One region of the Clostridium sp. LBM24168 genome, then DNA from elsewhere that is predicted to be linked to it. Evidence: riboswitches for the same ligand, from Rfam matches in the RefSeq annotation. Region 1 holds a riboswitch; each other region holds the start of a gene.
What was found. Region 1 has a riboswitch for S-adenosylmethionine ahead of metA (homoserine O-acetyltransferase MetA). Riboswitches for the same ligand answer to the same signal wherever they lie in the genome.

Region 2: it holds a riboswitch for S-adenosylmethionine, as region 1 does, so the genes downstream of both, ACSVC9_RS01650 (pyridoxal phosphate-dependent aminotransferase) here and metA (homoserine O-acetyltransferase MetA) in region 1, are expected to answer to the same signal.
Region 3: it holds a riboswitch for S-adenosylmethionine, as region 1 does, so the genes downstream of both, ACSVC9_RS07730 (nitrogenase component 1) here and metA (homoserine O-acetyltransferase MetA) in region 1, are expected to answer to the same signal.
Region 4: it holds a riboswitch for S-adenosylmethionine, as region 1 does, so the genes downstream of both, ACSVC9_RS07820 (hypothetical protein) here and metA (homoserine O-acetyltransferase MetA) in region 1, are expected to answer to the same signal.

Annotation. Positions count from the first base shown of each region.
Region 1 covers NZ_CP196861.1:221,460-224,662, forward strand. The annotation lists gene ACSVC9_RS01060 (isocitrate dehydrogenase (NAD(+))) at 1-439, shown strand, start outside; gene metA (homoserine O-acetyltransferase MetA) at 500-1,414, opposite strand; SAM riboswitch class I at 1,503-1,612, opposite strand; SAM riboswitch class I at 1,748-1,857, shown strand; gene metF (methylenetetrahydrofolate reductase [NAD(P)H]) at 1,951-2,802, shown strand; gene ACSVC9_RS01075 (homocysteine S-methyltransferase family protein) at 2,827-3,203, shown strand, end outside.
Region 2 covers NZ_CP196861.1:340,487-343,689, forward strand. The annotation lists gene ACSVC9_RS01640 (sulfite exporter TauE/SafE family protein) at 1-117, opposite strand, end outside; gene ACSVC9_RS01645 (LysR family transcriptional regulator) at 288-1,166, shown strand; SAM riboswitch class I at 1,216-1,317, shown strand; gene ACSVC9_RS01650 (pyridoxal phosphate-dependent aminotransferase) at 1,407-2,579, shown strand; gene ACSVC9_RS01655 (MetQ/NlpA family ABC transporter substrate-binding protein) at 2,604-3,203, shown strand, end outside.
Region 3 covers NZ_CP196861.1:1,564,072-1,567,274, reverse strand. The annotation lists gene ACSVC9_RS07740 (hypothetical protein) at 1-593, shown strand, start outside; gene ACSVC9_RS07735 (response regulator) at 620-1,336, shown strand; SAM riboswitch class I at 1,374-1,478, shown strand; partial or broken gene ACSVC9_RS07730 (nitrogenase component 1) at 1,684-3,149, shown strand; gene ACSVC9_RS07725 (nitrogenase component 1) at 3,151-3,203, shown strand, end outside.
Region 4 covers NZ_CP196861.1:1,584,318-1,587,520, forward strand. The annotation lists gene ACSVC9_RS07815 (ROK family transcriptional regulator) at 59-1,036, opposite strand; gene ACSVC9_RS07820 (hypothetical protein) at 1,180-1,386, opposite strand; SAM riboswitch class I at 1,519-1,628, opposite strand; gene ACSVC9_RS07825 (YezD family protein) at 1,799-1,987, opposite strand; SAM riboswitch class I at 2,040-2,147, opposite strand; T-box leader at 2,198-2,435, opposite strand; gene ACSVC9_RS07830 (DUF3298 domain-containing protein) at 2,517-3,203, opposite strand, start outside.

The sequences.
Region 1 (3,203 bases):
AGAAGAATATGATAATATTGAATTTGAAAGTGTGATAGTAGATGCTATGAGCATGAAGCTTGTGTTAAATCCTGAAAATTATGATGTTCTGGTTATGCCTAATTTATACGGAGATATCTTATCTGATATGGCATCGGGGCTTATAGGGGGACTTGGGCTGGTTCCCGGAGCGAATATAGGTGAGGATGCGGCAGTATTTGAAGCTGCACATGGATCTGCACCTGATATTGCAGGAAAAAATAAAGCTAATCCTACTGCTATAATACTTTCATCAATCATGATGCTTAGATATCTGGGAGAAGATGCTCCTGCAGATAGGATAGAGAATGCAGTTGAAAGCGTGTTAAAAGAAGGAAAGTACTTGACCTGTGATCTGGGTGGGAATTCTACTACTGATGAATTTACAGATGCAATAGTTTCAAAATTAGACCTCAATTGAATACAAATAAAAAACTGCAGATTTCTGTTGCCAGTAATTCTGCAGTTTTCTACAATTAAATTAGAGTCTGGTTAAGTCATAAGGTGTTTCCTGATATACGTAGTAGTTAAGCCAGTTCAAAAATAATAAATTAGCATGTCCCTTCCATCTGGAAAGAGGGGCTTTTTTTATGTCATCATCAGGGAAATAATTTTTAGGTATTTCTATAGGAAGATTACTTGCCTTGTCCCTTTCATATTCGGCTTTTAATGTAAGGGTATCATATTCAGAATGACCGGTAACGAATATATCGCGGCCTCCTTTTGTAGCCACTATATAGACTCCTGCTTCTTCTGATTCTGATAGTAGTTCAAGTTCAGGAACCTTTTCAATGTCCTCTCTTTTTATGGTGGTATGTCTTGAGTGTGGTGCATAAAATAAATCATCAAAACCCCTTAATAATTTTACATTTCTTTTATTCAGTGTATGTGGAAATACACCGAACATCTTCTTGTCCAATAGATATTTTGGAATGCCAAAATGATGGTAAAGGCCGGCCTGTGCTCCCCAGCATATGTGGAATGTGGAATATACATTTTTTAAAGACCAGTCCATTATTTCAGTAAGCTCATCCCAATAATCCACATCTTCAAATTTTAGTTTTTCAACAGGTGCTCCTGTTATTATCATACCGTCAAATTTTTTATCCCGTATTTCATCAAAGGTTTCGTAATACTTAAAAAGGTATTCTTCAGAAGTATTTTTTGTCATGTGGGATTGTGGGTATATCAAGGTTATATTCACTTGAAGCGGAGAATTACTAAGAAGTCTGAGCAGCTGTGTTTCAGTGACGGTTTTAACTGGCATCAGATTCAATATGACTATATTAAGAGGTCGTATATCCTGTCTGGTTGCACGTTTTTCGTTCATCACGAATATATTTTCGGCTTTTAATATTTTGGAAGCTGGAAGACCATTAGGTATATTTATTGGCATATGACTCATCCTTTACAAATAATTGATTATGAATAATAAAAAGCCATTTTTCTATATAAGAAAAATGGCTTGCGATATCGAACTATTTTTCTTATCTTTCAGAAAAAAATTCTGTAGGAATTAACACCATACATTCAAATGAAAAATGCTGGTTGTCGGGCATCATTGGGCCTATCCCTCTGCCACTCTTGATAAGATTTTATTTGATTTTAATGAATATGATATACCAAAATTATGTGTCTGTCAAGATAATTGAATTTAAAATTTTTGTGTTGACAAGTACACTAAAAAGTATTAGCATTAAATAAACTGTAATTTAACAACTTAATATTGTTCTTATCAAGAGAGGTGGAGGGACTGGCCCTGAGAAACCCGACAACCAGCATGTAGCTCATGCAAGGTGTTAATTCCTACAGAATAGTGAAAATTCTGAGAGATAAGAAAAGAACGCTGTAATGAGATGATATGAATTTAGGCTGCTTTTCTTAAATAGGAGGCAGCTTTTTATTAACTAAATTTTTATGAGGAGAGAGCTTATGAGTATAATAAATATATTTAACAATAAGGAATTTATACTTTCTTTTGAGGCAATACCGCCAAAAAATAAAAATAATTTTAGCAGTTTTGAAAATAAAATCAATAATTTAAGTAAAATGAACCCGGATTTTATAAGCGTGACTTATGGAGCAGCAGGGAGAAGCAAAGATGGATCCATGGAGGCTGCTTTGTATATAAAAGATAAATACGATATAGAGGTACTGTCCCATCTCACCTGTATAAATTCTACAGAGGAGGAAATAGAGAAATATATATCTGAACTTACAAGAGGGGGAGTAAGTAATATACTTGCACTTAGGGGAGACATTGTGAGAAATGCTGATGCATTTATAAATACCAAGTATAGATATGCCAAGGAACTGGTGAAATATATCTCCAAAAAAGGCAACCTATGTATTGCAGCGGCAGCATATCCTGAGGGACATGCCGAGTCAAAGAATTTGGATGAAGATATTCTGCATCTTAAGGAAAAGGTGGATTGTGGAGTTGATTTTCTTATTACCCAGTTTTTTTTCGACAACAATTATTTTTATAGATTCAGGGAAAAAATGGATAAAATAGGACTGAATATACCTGTAGTGGCCGGTATAATGCCGGTTGTAAAGGCAAGGCAGATTAAAAATATGAGCTCACTTGGAGGTGCAAATTTATCTGAAAAACTTTTAAATATAATAGATAAATATGGTGAAAGTGATGAAGATTTTTTTAAGGCAGGAGTTGAATATAGTTTAAATCAGACATTGGATTTAATAAAAAACGGAATAAAAGGCATCCATCTGTATACTATGAATGATTTAACTGCTGTAAATTACATAGTAGAAAATTTATAGGGTGGATGAAAAGGGGTGAGCTATATGACTTTTGAGGATCTAATTGAAAGATTCAAAGATAGATTCATATTTTTTGACGGAGCTATGGGTACCATGCTCCAGAAAAGCGGACTTAAAGCAGGAGAACTTCCTGAAATATTGAACATAACAAATGGAAATACGATCAAGAAAATACATGAGACTTATTTGGATTCCGGTGCAGATATTATAATAACAAATACTTTTGGGGCAAATGAACTAAAATACAGCAGTTCTGAATATTCTTCGGATGAAGTAATCGAGGCTGGAGTTAGAATTGCAAAAGCTGCAGTCAGGGGAAGAAAGGATAAATTTGTGGCACTGGACCTAGGGCCTATAGGTCAGGTTATGGAACCTACGGGAAGTCTCAGCTTTGAAACTGC
Region 2 (3,203 bases), 120 kb from region 1:
TCCAAATATAAGGGTTAAGGCTGGAGTAATTACCGTTCCACCGCCAAGACCGAGAATAGATCCAGCTATGCCTGCCACAATAGATATCAATAGGATTTCTAGCACCGTCAGTGACAAAATATCATCTCCTCAATATTGAATAAAATTTATTTTTCAAGTATTATTATATCAGGGATAAAAGTATATTGAAAATATTAATTATATATTGTTTATATACAAAAATTATATAAATATTCTCTATTATATATTTTTACTATTATTATTTAGTTATAGAGGTGATATTCTTCATGGATATTAAGCAACTTAGATATTTTCTTGCAATTGCAGAAGAAGGAAAGATAACGGAGGCAGCTAAAAAACTCAATATAGCACAACCACCTCTCAGTTATCATTTAAAGCTTTTAGAAGAGGAATTGGGTACTAGACTTATGGATAGGGGAAATAGAAAGATTCATCTGACAGATGCCGGTAAAATACTCAAGAACAGAGCTGAACAGATATTGAAATTGGTGGATTCAACCGTAAAGGAATTGAAGGATTTCAATGAAGGAACAAAGGGCACGTTATCTATTGGAACCGTTTCATCTTCAGGGGCTACACTTTTCCCTTATATAATAGAAAATTTTCATAGCATATATCCAAATGTAAATTTTGAAGTATGGGAAGGAAACACATATAGGATACTTGAAATATTAAATAGTGGAGTAATAGACATAGGAATAGTTAGAACACCCTTTAACCAGGAGGGATTGAATGTAAGAATACTTTCCAGAGAACCCATGATATCAGTTTTTAGGAATGATTTAAACTATTTTCCAGATAAAAAATCGATAATTTTAAGAGATCTCATGAACAAGCCACTTATCATATATAGGAGATTTGAGAAAATTATATTCGAGGCATGCCATAATGTGGATTTTATACCTGAAATAATATGTAAAGGTGATGATGCAAGGACTACTCTGTTGTGGGCAGAATCAGGTATTGGAATTGCACTGGTTCCTAGGACTGCATTAGATATAGTAAAGGCATCAGACTTGAACTATAGAGTAATTGATGACTCAAATTTAGAAACTAGTATAGCCGCAATATGTGTAAAAAACAGGTATATGTCAGCTGCTTCCAAAAATTTTTTGAATGTAGTTTCACAGATAGAAAAGGCTTGACTTTATTTCATGTAAATAATATAATCATATCTATAATTTAATAGATTTATTCTTATCTAGAGAGGTGGAGGGAAAGGCCCTATGAAACCCAGCAACCAGCAATTATTATTGCCAGGTGCTAATTCCTGCAGTTTTAACTGAAAGATAAGAGGGAAGCTACCTCTTTTATCGAAAAGGGGTTTTTTTAATTTAGAGAATAAATCTTATTGTTTAATATAATTTTGAAAGGACGTGTTTTTGTTGCCTGAACTAAGTAGGAAGTTGGTTAACTTTACAGATTCTGTTATAAGGAGAATGACAAGGATATCCAATAAATATGGAGCTATTAATTTGTCACAGGGTTTTCCTGATTTTGATCCTCCGCAAGAAATAAAAGAAGCACTTAAAGCTGCAGCAGAGAAAGGTCCACATCAATATGCGATTACCTGGGGTGCAGGAAATTTTAGGGAAGCTCTCGCAGAAAAACAAAGAAAGTTTATGGGAATAGATATAGACCCTGAGAAACAAATTGCTGTTACCTGTGGTAGTACGGAGGCAATGATGGCTTCTGTCATGACAGTCTGTGATCCGGGTGACAGGGTTATAGTATTCTCTCCATTTTATGAAAACTATGCTGCAGATGCAATATTGAGTGGAGCAGATCCAATATATGTATCCCTTTATCCACCGGAATTTTCATTCAACAAGAAAGAACTTGAGGATGCATTTAAGCAGAAACCAAAGGCTCTCATTTTATGTAATCCATCGAATCCTACAGGAAAGGTTTTCACCTTGGAGGAGCTCCAGTATATTGCAAGTTTAGCTGAAAAATATGATACATTTGTAATAACAGATGAAGTATACGAGCATATTGTTATGGATCCTTATAAACATATTTATTTTGCTTCACTTCCAGGGATGTTTAACAGGACTTTGAGCTGTAGTTCCCTTTCAAAAACATATTCAATAACAGGTTGGAGACTTGGATATGTTATAGGAGATGAAAGAATAATAGAGAATGTTAGAAAAATTCATGATTTTTTGACGGTTGGAGCAGCCGCACCACTTCAGGAAGCAGCAATTGCAGGCTTAAAAATGCCTGGAGAATATTATGACTGGTTGAAAAACATTTATACAAAGAAAAGAGATCTTTTTTTAAACGGGTTGGATGAAGCAGGATTAAAATATGTAAAACCCAATGGAGCTTATTATGTAATAATAGATGTATCTGAATTCAACGTAAAAAACGATTTGAAATTTTGTGAATGGCTGGCTAAAGAAGTTAAAATAGGAGCCGTACCTGGTTCAAGCTTCTTTAAAGAAGATGTAAACCACCTTATAAGACTCCACTATGCAAAGAAAGATGATACTCTTTTGAAGGCCATTGAAAAATTGAAGACACTTAAGGAAAAAGCTAGATTTTATAGTGAATAAATTTTATATGAAGAGGGGCTTATTATGAAAAAGATAGGAAGCATTTTAATATCAATATTCTTAATAACAATTGTATTTTCAGGTTGTGGAGCTACATCAAAGAGTTCGGAGGGAAAATCGGATTCTGAAGCAAATACAATTAAAGTTGGGGTTACAGCAGGACCTCATGAAGAAATAATACAAAAGGTTAAAGAAGTTGCGAAAAAACAGGGATTGGATGTTGAGTATACAAGTTTTAACGATTATGTTCAGCCAAATACACAATTAAATGAAAAGCAACTTGATGCAAATATATATCAACATGAACCATACTTAAATCAGTTCAACAAAGATCACGGAATGAATCTGGTGAAAGTTGGGAATGCTGTAACCTTTCCAATGGGTATATATTCCAGCAAGATAAAGTCTTTAAATGACCTAAAAGATGGGGATAAAATCTCCCTGCCAAATGATCCAACTAATGAAGCAAGAGCACTTATGCTTCTTGAAAAAGGTAAGGTTATAAAATTGAAAAGTGGAGTTAGTCTAAAGGCTACTATAAAGGATGTGGCTGAAAATCCTAAACACATTCAATTTTTGGAAGTCGAAGCGCCAATGGTTCCTCGTTCTTTAAGTGATGTTGCA
Region 3 (3,203 bases), 1.3 Mb from region 1:
TGCTGCAATCACAACATTCAAGTCATAATACAGAGAAAACTCAGAAAAAAACTGCAGCTACTGATAGAACAAAATCTTCAGCAAAATCAGACCTGGATAAAGAAGCCAAAGTTGACCTTAGTAAAAAATCTCAATCTAATCCTGTAAATTCTCAGACTGTTGGAAAAGCTTTAGATAGCAATAAAACCAAATCTACAAACAAATCTCTTAGTATTACAGGATATATTACTTCAGAAGATGATTTTGCAGCTGGACTTAAGGAAGATACTGCAAATATGGTATATATGAGATTGATGGCTCTGTCCGGACTAGGAATAACCTTTCAGCAAAATGGCAACTGGGTCTTTTACTATTTTGATGGTGGTATTGCTTCAGATAATAAAAGTGGTGCAGATGGGAAATGGATTTTTAATGGTAGTGGATCCCAGTTAAATGCATGGAATATTGTCCAGAAACGTGTAAAAGAAGGTAAAGGCAAATATCCGGTTCAAGTTACGGTAAAAGGAGTACTGAAAGGAAATATCGGCACTAATCCGGGACCAGATGCTGATAGCAAAAAGTTCCCTGTAATAACTGTTGAATCCATAAATTAAAATGGGATTTGAATGGAGTTTTGGTTATGAAAGAACAAAAAAGAAGAATACTTGTAGTAGATGACGAGATAAAAATTGTGGAGGTTGTAAAAGCATATCTTCAGAGAGATGGATATTCTGTATATTCTGCGTATGATGGAAATACTGTTATGGCTATATTTGATAAAGTGAATCCTGATCTTATGATTCTGGATCTTATGCTTCCAGATATTTGTGGAGAAAAACTATGTAGTATTTTAAGGAAGAAGTCCAAGGTGCCTATCATAATGCTTACGGCTAAAACTTCAGAATCTGATATACTCAATGGATTTGACATAGGAGCAGATGACTATGTACTAAAACCTTTTAGTCCAAAACAGCTGGTGGCAAGAGTAAAATCACTTCTAAGAAGAACAGCGGATGATAAAGATATTATGGATGATATAATTTCCATAGATAACGGCAAGCTGACAATAAATAATTCAAGTTATGAAGTTAGAAAATCAGGTAATATAATCAATCTTACCCCGGTTGAGTATAATATACTTACAGTCATGGCCACACATCCTGCAAAGATTTTTACTAGAGAAGAATTGATATCCATTGTACTGGGGAAAAATTTTGATGGGTATAACAGAGCGATTGATTCACATATAAAAAACTTAAGGCAGAAAATCGAAGACAGTTCCAAAAAACCTGTATACATTTTAACAGTAAGAGGAATAGGTTATAAATTTGGTGGAATTGTAAAAAAAACATGTTGACATATTCAATATTATTGAATATACTAAAATTAATATAAACTTATCTAGAGAGGTGGAGGGACAGGCCCTTTGATACCCGGCAACCTGTGTTTTATTCAAGGTGCCAATTCCTGCGGGGTGAAATATACCTGGGAGATAAGATGATGGAAGAAGTTTTTTTCCTGTATCTTATTACAGGAAGTTTTTTATTTTTATTTGAGATTAATTGATATGTAAATATATATTATTTGGTTGACCAGATAAACTGGAGGCTAGGTGAAATTGACGATAGATATTCGTGAGATTTTACTTGGCCTTTTTTTATCAATTAAATCTCAGTAATTATTTAATGATTGGAGGATACAATTTTGAGTATAAATATAAAATCACCAGAAATTAAAATAAGAGAAACAAGACTTGGATCTATTACAGTTTTTTTGGAAATGCATCTGAATTATGCGAGATGTCAAAGAAAAAGAGACTTTGTGATAGAAAACATTCTTTCAGCCAATGCCTTGGATGCAGCTCCGGAAATGCACTTTGCCAGCTTGTAATGATACAAGATGCAGTTGTTATAAATCATGCTCCACTTGGATGCTCAGCAGATTTTTCGGATTTCAATTTTACAAATAGGGTCGGGCAGAGAAAAAGAAATTTTAAACTTAGAAATGCAAGGTTATTGAGTACAAATCTTGAAGAAAAGGATACTATTTACGGAGGAGGGGAAAAGTTAAAAACTACAATAGAAGAAGCCTTCAGCAGGTTTAATCCAAAAGCAATTTTTATAACGGCTTCCTGTGCATCGGGAATTATAGGAGATGATATAGAGACAATAACTGAAGCGGAGGAGAAAAAATTAAAAATACCTGTAGTATATATTCCTTGCGAAGGATTCAAGTCAAAAATGTGGACAACGGGTTTTGATGCCGCCTATCATGGAATAATAAGAAAGATAGTTAAACCTCCAGTTATAAAGAGAAAAGATTTAATAAATGTAATTAATTTTTGGGGAAGCGATATTTTTACAGACTTGTTTGGAAAAATAGGTTTAAAGCCAAATTATATAGTTCCTTTTTCAACTATAGATCAGTTGCAAAAAATGTCAGAGGCGGCGGCTACGGTTCAGATATGTCCTACGCTTGGTACGTATCTTGCAGCAGCACTTGAGCAGGAGTATGGAGTACCTGAAGTAAAGGCACCACCTGCCTATGGAATAAATGGAACAGATCAATGGTTTAGAGAACTTGGGAGAGTAACAGGAAAAGAAGCAGAGGTAGAGAAATTAATAGAATCTGAAAAAGAGAAAATATATCCTGAACTTGAAAAGCTAAGAAACAAGTTAAAAGGGAAGAGAGCCTATATTACAGCTGGTGCAGCACATGGTCATAGTTTGATGGCTTTATTGGAAGACTTGGGAATGAAAGTTGTTGGAGCTTCAATATTTCATCATGATCCTTGTTATGATAATGGTTCGGATGCGGCTAAAAGCTTGGACCATGCAATAAATACCTATGGAGATATAGAGAATTTCAGTGTGTGTGATAAACAGGCATATGAACTTGTCAATTCGCTTAATAGGTTAAAACCTGATATATTTGTAGCACGACATGGTGGAATGTCAATTTGGGGAGCCAAACTTGGTATACCGACTTTTTTAATGGGAGATGAACAATTTGGACTGGGATACCAAGGACTCATAAATTATGGCAATAAAGTTCTTGATGTACTTGAAACTCCTGAATTTGTGAGGAATATTGCAGCCCATGCGAAATTTCCTTATACTGACTGGTGGTTTAAGCAAAGACCTGATACTTTCTTGAAGGAGGGAAAATAATATGCTTAAAATAGTTCAGGAACCAAGACATTATTGTACCCTCGGGGCTCAGCA
Region 4 (3,203 bases), 1.4 Mb from region 1:
CCCTATTTATATAACAAACTCAATAGATATTTTATTTCATATAAAATTTACAGAAAAACTATAACTTATTTCCAAGGGATCTCTCAATTACCAAAGCTGCAGCCCCTATGGAAACAGCATTACTCTTAAAATATCCTTCTCTCTTAAAAGCAACCTTTCCATTAACATATTTAATACAGGTATTATAAAATAGATCCAGCTTTGCCAAATATCCATCCAGTATAATGCATTCCAGATTCAATAAATTTGCATATAAATCCACATTTGATCCAAATGCTTCAGCAGCATTTACAATTGTCTTTTCAGATATATTCTTAAAATTAACGCAATTGCTATTTTTATAAATAACCTGTTCAAAGATATACTCATTATTACCTGCTGTTCTTAAAATTTTCCCTCCTAAAATTGTACCTTCTCTTATTCTTGATCCACAATCAAAATAAGCCAAATTATTAAACATCTTGCCGGACCCATACAAATATTCTGCAACAACAACTGAATTTGCCCTGTTTTCACTAATTATATTACATTCAAGTTTTTCCTCCAGCATCTCTTTTGCAGGTACATCAAACCATGCCATTGTATCAACCGTGAGTCCTACTCCAACAAGTTCAATAAAATCAAGCCTTAGCTCAATATATATATGATTTATTTCATTTTGAATTTTTTTTACCATCTCATCAGGTAAAATGCCGGATTCAATATAAAAAATTTTTTTATAAATAATCTCCATTCTCAAATTCACCATAGAAATTTGTATATAGGTTTCAGATATATCTATACATATAATATAGAATCTACATATGTTTATATCATACAATACAGGACGCCTACCTCCGGTAGATTCTCCTATACATTTTTCAACTATAACACCTTTTTTTTCAAGAGGATTCATAATACGATTCAATGTAGTTAATTTCATTCTTGTCTCAAGCAAAATTCTATTTTTACTCATAGCTCCATTTTTCTGAAGTAAATTAAATATTTCTTTTTCATCTGATTTCAAATCTTGAAATAACTTGTAATTATCTATCATAGCAATCATACCTTTTATTCTATTGTATTTTAATCATAGTAAAAAAGATCAAGCTTTAATAAATACAGGAAATAATTACTTCCCGATATCAAAACTTGACCTCTAGTTTTTCTAGTCAATCAAATTAGAATATTTATCACTATTTAGTTATAAAAAATATCAAATTTACTCTTTGTTTGAAATTTTGCTTTTTCATAAGCTGTTCTATAGAGCTGAATCATAGCATCAATTTCACTAGAACTTAACTTATCATAAAATACTCTTGGGCAAATAGCAAAAGCCTCTCTTTCATTTTGTTGTGAAAAGTTGTTATTGATTATATTAAAAAATCTATTCTCTATATCATTCATAAAAATTCCTCCATTTATCATTTTGTTCAAAAAATCTGCTATACTATCATAAAAAATATGATAAAAAAGCTATTTTTCTATAATAAGAAAAATAGCTTTTATTAACATTCATCTGTTGCAAAGCAACTAAATTTCTTATCTCTCAGAATACCACCTTCACTCTGTAGGAATTGACACCGATACATATAAATGCCGGTTGTCGGGCTTCAAAGGGCCAGTCCCTCCACCGCTCTTGATAAGAGTATATTAACTTGTACATATATTATCAATATATTGTATATACTATATCATTATATACTTAACGATGTCAATACTAAAAATTAAAAAATATAGATAAATTATTAGGCCATAATAATTTGTTCCATTTATCGGTGAATCGTTTATTTATAATAAAAAAGGATTTAAAATATTATTATACCAGTCTGACTTTTTCATTCTTCTCTATTTGTACAACTTTTCCATCCTGAATAACCAAAGTTATAGAACCATACTTTATCGTCTCCAGCATATATAGTAGTTTGTCTAAATTTTCCTGTGAGATACTACTATTATTACGCAGGTCCTTTTTATTCACCGTTATCACTCCCTCTATAAATATCATTTAAAAAACCTTCTTGCAAGATGAATGCAAGAAGGTTTGAAATCTCTTCCATTTCTCATCTTTCAGGTTTTACCTGCTGGAATTAGCACCGTTAAATATAATCATATATTCAGGTTGCCGGGCATCATCGGGCCAGTCCCTCTACCTCTCTAGATAAGAATAATTATATAAAATTTTTTAAAAAATAAAAAAATCCTCGTCTCTATACCATACAGAGACGAAGCTCAAACTCCGCGGTTCCACTCTTTTTAGACCATAAGTCCCACTTTTATTCAGGTACTTAATTATACCTCATTGCTGTAACGGGCAAATCCGATGTAGTCTACTGTAATTTCAATACACAACTCAAAAGGGCACTTCATTTAAGATAGATTTAGAAATCTTACAGCATCAAATTTCCTCTCTTGAAACCCATACTTAAACTACTTTCCTTTTTCAATGTTTTTAATTAATTCTTAAATATAATATTAAAAATTATATTTATTATTATACATGTAAATATAATTTTGTCAATATTTTTTTAATCCATTTAAAGAAACCTAGCAATAGGCCCTAGAGGGTTGATTATATCCTTAATTTTCTCATACGGAATTTCTATTTTAAACAATCCATAAACATAAGGTGTGTATTCATATATCTGATAGTAAATAACAAGACTGTCTGGAGTTAAATAATATTGCTGATCCTGCGTAATACCATTATAATCATTAATTAAAGTTATATTATTGTCTTTTATATACTGATATGCTATCTCATTTAGAAATGCTACATAATCTATATTTGTATTAAACAATTCATTGAAACTGTATATCTGCCCTGTTCTTTCATCAACAGTTACAGATGAATACTTTGTAAACCCGTGTGCAGCTCTGTTTACATAAGTATACATTGCAAATAATATACTCAATATATTTTTTTGATTTAAAGTTACTTCATAAGTTCCAAGCACCTGATTAAAATCTGTAACCCCATCTACAAGCACCTGACTTTTAAAAAGTTTACCAACTTCATCTATAATTGCATCATTAATTTTTGATATGTTTTCTTCACTATTGATATTGTCTATAATCGGATATGATATACTGAACTTATCAGGCATCAGCTTTTGTTCTTCTAAATTTACAGATTCATTTTTTTCATCTTTTCTACTATATATTGAACAAAGATCCTCATTGTCAAATAAACTCGCTAAATTATCTGGATAACTAAAATAAAG